DNA from 3 places in the Brevibacillus sp. MER 51 genome. Region 2 is predicted to be linked to each of the others. Evidence: predicted binding sites of a transcription regulator. Region 2 holds the regulator's gene; each other region holds the start of a gene.
What was found. Region 2 encodes Rex, which represses fermentation and respiration genes when NADH is low (regulators of the CRP and FNR family bind a similar motif). Its sites were predicted from a motif close to TTGTGAAATATTTCACAA; they were not measured.

Region 1: M3630_RS22280 (nitrate/nitrite transporter) is a predicted target of Rex. The motif match lies at 952-969, and genes of this name have one in related genera.
Region 3: M3630_RS21610 (cytochrome ubiquinol oxidase subunit I) is a predicted target of Rex. The motif match lies at 1,213-1,230, and genes of this name have one in related genera.

The regions. Positions count from the first base shown of each region.
Region 1 is NZ_JAMAUS010000011.1:161,349-163,627, forward strand. It holds gene M3630_RS22280 (nitrate/nitrite transporter) at 1-886, opposite strand, end outside; gene hcp (hydroxylamine reductase) at 1,032-2,279, shown strand, end outside.
Region 2 is NZ_JAMAUS010000003.1:422,369-424,647, forward strand. It holds gene M3630_RS09225 (ComEC/Rec2 family competence protein) at 1-574, shown strand, start outside; gene M3630_RS09230 (redox-sensing transcriptional repressor Rex) at 590-1,213, shown strand; gene M3630_RS09235 (amidohydrolase) at 1,230-2,279, shown strand, end outside.
Region 3 is NZ_JAMAUS010000011.1:20,450-22,728, reverse strand. It holds gene M3630_RS21620 (sigma-70 family RNA polymerase sigma factor) at 1-196, shown strand, start outside; gene M3630_RS21615 (hypothetical protein) at 186-941, shown strand; gene M3630_RS21610 (cytochrome ubiquinol oxidase subunit I) at 1,334-2,279, shown strand, end outside.

The DNA of each region.
Region 1 (2,279 bases), on a different contig from region 2:
ATCCTACCGTATACATCAAGATCGATGGCGAAAACGATAAGACAATACCAGACAAGGCGAGCCCGGCAAACACAATCATCAATGCCTTGAAGGGGTTCCACTTATCACCTAGCCAGCCTCCCACTGGTCTCGCAAGTGTCGCCAAAAGAATGAACCCTGCCGTTCTCATACCTGCATCTACTTTATCCAGTTGGAAATGGCTCACTAAAAAATTCGGGAGATACACGGTGAAAGCGACGAAGCAACCAAACGTAATAAAGTAGAACAAGCTGATTAACCACAGCTTTTCGTTTTTGTAGACACTCTTTATCTGCTGACCGAGAGGAGTCACTACCTTAGGTTCGTTTTTATCCCCCATCAAGAAGGTTAGAACAGCGAATCCCACAAGCAATAACATGAACATCTGTACAGTAGTTGCCCATCCAAACGATTTAGCCAGAACGGGCGCTGAAAAAGTGGTGATTGCTGTACCAATATTCCCCATACCGTAGATTCCGTTTACAGAACCATGCTTTTCTTTCGGATAGTATTTAGGTAGAGACGTGACACCAACAGAAAACACCGCTCCGCCTATCCCTATAAATAACCCGCCGATTAACAAATCTGTATAAGTGGTCGCCTGGCTAATATAAAAAACAGGAGCCAGCAGCAAGAGAAAGCTTATGCTAAATAATATCCTCGCCCCAAATCGGTTACTCCAATATCCAACAGGGATTCTCAGCAACGATCCTAAAAGAACAGGAATCGCTGTCACCCACGCCACTTCGCTTGCACTCATGGGTACGGTTTCTTTGATAAAAGGCATGAGCGATGACAGAATGACCCATACCATAAAACCGACCGTAAGACTCAACGTCTGTAATGGCAACTGCCATTTTCGTACCATAAACAACACCCCTCACTTGGGAAATCTTCTTCATCCACTATGATAAGAGGCAAAGTTTGGTTTCGTTGTGATTTTAATCACAGCTCCTTCCAGGCAATCCGCTTATAATCAAAGCGAAATCTTGAATCGAAGGAGTGAATTATACATGTTTTGTTATCAATGTGAACAGACTCCATCAGGTGGTTGTAAGGTCATCGGCGTTTGCGGAAAGAATGAAGATCTTGCGAGTATTCAGGATACAATTATTTTTGCTTTAAAAGGAATTGCAGCTTATGCCACACATGCTCGACAACTGGGATATATCGATCCTGAAGTGGATGGGATTACACAGGAAGCTCTTTATTTTACATTGACGAATGTGAATTTTAACTTGGATGAACATTTGCAAATGGCTATGAAAGTAGGGAGTGCCGCGATAAAAGTCATGGAGCTTTTGGATCGGGCCCATACAGACCATTTCGGAGTCCCACAGCCAATCACCGTCTCGCAAAATAAAATAGAAGGAAAATGCATCGTTGTTACGGGGCACAATCTGTTTGCTCTCGAAGAGCTGTTAAAACAGACAGAAGGCAAAGGAATCAATGTGTATACGCATTCCGAAATGCTGCCTGCACATGGCTATCCCGCACTGAAGAAATATCCTCATTTGAAAGGGAACATCGGGAAAGCATGGTACGATCAACGCCAGTTGTTTGAGAAATTTCCCGGCGCCATCCTGGCTACAACAAACTGTGTGATGCCTATTCGAGGCAGCTACGCTGATCGTTTCTTTTCGTATGATATAACCGGTTTGGAAAATGTGACGAAAATTGTAGAAAACGATTTTGCACCGCTCATTGAAAAAGCATTGTCTCTTCCTGAGGTTTCCATCGAATCGGAACTGACATTGACAACCGGGTATCATCATAAAACTGTCCTTGGCATCGCCCCTGAAATCATTCAGGCAGTCAAGGAAGGAAAGATCAAACGCTTCTTCGTCATCGCTGGTTGTGACGCTCCTGGCAAGGGAGGCGAGTATTACCGTGAATTGGCTACGTCCTTACCGCCAGAAACAGTCATCCTTACGACCTCCTGCGGAAAATTCCGTTTTAACGATGTAGATTTCGGCACCGTGCCAGGTACCGACATCCCACGATATATCGATTTGGGACAGTGCAATAACTCGGTTTCTACCATTACGATTGCGGCTGCATTAGCCGATGCCTTCGAGTGTGAAGTGAACGAGCTGCCGGTAAGTATCGTTCTTTCCTGGTTTGAACAAAAAGCGGTTGCCATTCTGCTCGGTCTGTTTAGCCTGGGAATCCAAGATATACGGATCGGTCCAAAATTGCCTGAGTTCATTCAACCGGGTGTTCTGCAAGTATTGCAAGACTTGTTCCATATTCAGTTGATT
Region 2 (2,279 bases):
ACATATGGGAGGCTACACTTCATTGAGCCAACAAGTGCTCATCGATGCTGTCATTTTGCCAAAGCTGATCGCACCATCCATTCGGCATGTCGTGCTGCTTCGCTCCAACCAAAAGCAGATGGAAGCAGAGCAAGGACAAGTACTCACTCTTGACCAAGAAATCTCCATGGAAGTATTGCTTCCGGATGAACCGTTATTTTTATCGCCTCAGAACAATTCTCTTGTTTTTCGATTGACGCACGGTCAACTGCGATTTTTGTTTATGAGTGCCGTGAATGAAAAAGCAGAGGAGCGACTGTTGGAACGGCAAAATGACAAACTGAAGGCGGAAGTGCTAAAGGTAGCCGGTCAAGGAAGCAATCAGGGATCTTCGCAACCGTTTCTGACGCAGGTCGATCCTCAGGTCGCCATTATTCAGACAGGCCGATCACGGGATCAAATGAAAGACGGTCAGACGGAGGTCATGGAGCGTTTGGGTGAGTCATGGGCCGAGACATACGTTACCAGCCACGACGGTTCCATTACCATTTTATCGAATGGAAAAGAATATCGGATTTTGAAGCAAAAGAATTAGGGGGGAAGACCGAACGTGGCAAAACACGAAAAGATTTCAGAAGCGGTCGTCCGTCGTTTGCCGATTTATCTGCGTTACCTCAGTTATTTGCAGCAAGTTGAGGTGACCACCGTTTCCTCCCAACAGATGGGCAAGAATCTTGATGTGAATCCTGCCCAAATCAGAAAAGATCTTGCAGCTTTTGGTGATTTTGGAAAAAAGGGAATCGGCTATGATGTCGATTATCTGGTGGAAAAAATACGTGAAATCCTGAAGCTAACGGATGAAATCCGTGTCGCTTTGGTCGGAGCTGGGCATTTGGGCCATGCCATCAGTAACTACAACGCTTATTTGAAAGATAACATGCGGATTGCGGCCATCTTTGACAATAATCCAGAGAAGCAGGGCAAAAAAGTCGCAGGTATACCGATTCAGCCTTTATCAGAGCTGGAAGAGACAATCGTTAAAAAGCAAATCAAGCTGGCGATTATTACGGTACCGGCCCCTGCAGCGCAATCCGTATGTGATCAGTTGACTCAAGCGGGTATCAAGGGGATCTTGAATTTTGCCCCTACGACGATTCGCGCAGGAAAGGATGTTCGCATTCACTATGCGGACGTGACGTCCAACCTGCAAAGCTTGGCCTACTACTTGACATAAGAATGGAGTGTATACTATGAAAAAGACGATCCTCATTCACGCAACAGTCATTACCGTTAACGATACGAATGAAGTCATTTACGATGGTGCCGTAGCATTCGAAGGCAACAAGATTACGTATGTGGGCCCAACTCCTGAGGACCTGTCGGAAGCGGGATACGATGAAGTTATCGATCAAAAAGGAGACTACATACTGCCTGGGTTAATCAACACGCATGGACATGCTGGTATGTCCCTCCTACGTGGTTATGCAGATGATTTGCCGTTACAACAATGGCTGGAAGACAAAATGTGGCCATTGGAGGCGCAATTCACGGGTGACACAGTAAAATGGGGTACCCAACTGTCGCTTATTGAGATGATTCGTACCGGAACTACCACGTTTGTGGATATGTATGACCATATGGATGTTGTGGCGAAGGAAGTCGATGCAGCTGGAATGCGTGCCCGCCTTTGCCGAGGAATGATCGGTCTGTGCTCTGAAGAAGAACGTCAAACAAAGCTGAAAGACGCGACACTTTTTGCAAAAGAATGGCATAATCAGGCAGACGGGCGTATTACCGTCATGATGGCACCGCATGCGCCGTATACCTGCTCGCCTGAATTTATTACCCAAATTATCGAAAAAGCCGATGAGTTGTCCTTGCCGCTTCATATCCATATGTCAGAAACCGCTTGGGAAGTCGGTCAAAACGAGAAGGACTACGGACTGCGTCCAGTCGCTCACTTGGAAAAGCTGGGTATGTTCAATCGTCCAACACTCGTCGCGCACGCTGTTCACCTAACGGATGAAGAAATCGACATTTTGGCAAAATACAACGTGAGAGTTTCTCATAATGTAGTCAGCAACTTGAAGCTGGCAAGCGGTGTTGCGCCTGTTCCGAAAATGTTGGCAAAAGGCGTAAGCGTATCGCTCGGTACAGACAGCTCTGCAAGCAACAACAATTTGAATCTGTTCGAAGAATTGAAGCTCGCTGCGATTTTGCACAAAGGTGTGAACAACGATCCAGTAGCAGTTCCAGCAGAGGAAGCGCTTCGCATGGCTACCCGTTATGGCGCAGAAGGG
Region 3 (2,279 bases), on a different contig from region 2:
CTTATTTCAAGCACTGGCCAAGCTGAGTGACAAGGAACGCAATATCATCGCCATGAAATATGCGGCTGGTCTTAAAAACGCGGAAATTGCAGAACTTCTTGGTGTCAGTGGTTCAAATATTGGCGTCGTTCTCTACAGATGCTTGAAAAAGCTGCAAATGGAATTGCAAAAAGGGGGCTTCCGCTATGAAGAGTGAGCAAGATCTAAACGATTTTCGTGAACTCACCGACTTGCTTACTGATCTGGAATTAGATGACGCCACTCCAAAAGCCAGAATATACAATCGGCTGAAATTCAAATTGGAATCAGGAAACATACAATTACATGATAGGAAAAAGGACGGGATCTCTATGAAAACGAATAAATGGAAAGCTGTCTCAGTTAGTGCTGTTGCTGTTGTTTGCCTGTTAGGTGCATTCTCGACTACATCGTTTGCCCAAGAAATGCTCCAGACGATCTTGGCACGCTTTCAGGTTGGGAACATAGAAATTACCCAATACGATAAAGAACAGCCTGCTACACAGTCCAATACCGAAGGAATCGAGATACCTGTAGAACCCAAGGCCCCTCCACAGATGACATTGGAAGAAGCACGCGCAGCCAGCAAAATGAACTTTCCCGCACCGACATGGTTGTCAGAGAATTATTCCTATAAAAACACGGTCGTTCATGGCGAGAGTATGGTAGAGATTCAGTATAAAAAAGGAAAAGAGTTTATTTCCTTGCTGATTTCAAACGGTGGTGAAAACGGCATCAGCACGACAGAGGGTGTCAAGATCGAAACCATTGGCGGGAAAAAGGTGTATTTCGCCAACGGGATCGTGATTTGGGAGCATGAAGGATTCACGTACGAGTTGTACCAGATGGCAGAGAAGAGCTTCGATGCTGCGACTATCGGCAACATCATCGAATCCTTGTCAACGAAATCCGTCAAAAAATAAGCAGTTGTCACTTAACCACGTACCCAGGCACACCGACTTCGATTTTTCGAGGTCGGGGATCATCTGGGTATTCCACTCATGATGGGCCTTGTAACGGGGCCCATTTTTGTATGTGCCGTCACAGAGTGTTAAAAATCATGTAACGAATCGGACACCCTCTAGGGTCAAAAGTCCTGCTACAATTACACATGACCGGAAATATACAGGGTAAAACAAAAAACTCTCTCACGAAGGTGAATGCGAAAAGGGGGGTTACAGGAGAGAGAATTATTTGTGAATTTTTTCACATATATTTGTGATATTTTTCACAAAGTCGTGATAAATGCGGATTTCCCCACTGGTATAATTCCGGTACATAAAGGCCAAAACGCGAATAGAAAGGGATCTTGTACATGGATATAGTGGATTTGGGACGACTTCAATTTGCGATAACAACGATCTTTCATTTTGTTTTTGTGCCGATTTCCATCGGGCTGTCCTTATTAGTAGCCATTATGGAAACGATGTATGTGGTAAAAAAGAATGACTTGTACAAAAAAATGGCCAAGTTTTGGGGAACCTTTTTGCTCATAAATTTTGCTGTCGGGATCGTGACAGGGATTATGCAGGAGTTCCAATTTGGGATGAACTGGTCAGATTTCTCACGATTCGTCGGCGACGTATTTGGAACACCGCTAGCGATTGAGGCTCTCTTGGCATTCTTCCTCGAATCGACTTTTATTGGACTATGGGTATTCGGTTGGGATCGCTTGTCCAAAGGTGTGCATCTCGCATGTATTTGGCTCGTATCCATTGGAACGATTCTTTCGGCTCTTTGGATTCTTGCAGCCAACTCGTTCATGCAGCAGCCAGTCGGCTTCGCTATTAATAACGGACGAGCAGAGATGGTCGATTTCTTCGCTCTCCTTACCAATGGACAATTACTATATGAATTCCCGCATACCGTATTTGCGGCATTTGCGACAGGAGCCTTTCTGGTAGCAGGTATCAGTGCTTGGAAGCTGTTGAAAAAACAAGATGTTCCATTCTTTGTGCAATCTTTCAAAATTGCGATCGTGGTAGCATTGGTTTCCTCGGTTGCTATAGCTCAATTTGGTCATGGTCAGGCACAGTATTTGGTTGCTACCCAACCGATGAAAATGGCAGCGAGTGAAGGGCTGTGGGAAACAAGCGCGGACCCGGCTCCTTGGACGGTTTTTGCAACGATTGATCCAGAAAAACAAGAAAACGGCTTTGAAATAAAAATTCCATATTTGCTTAGCGTTCTGACGTACAACTCACTTTCAGGTTCTGTCCCGGGCATGTTGGAGTTGCAGGCGGAGTATGAGAAAACTTACG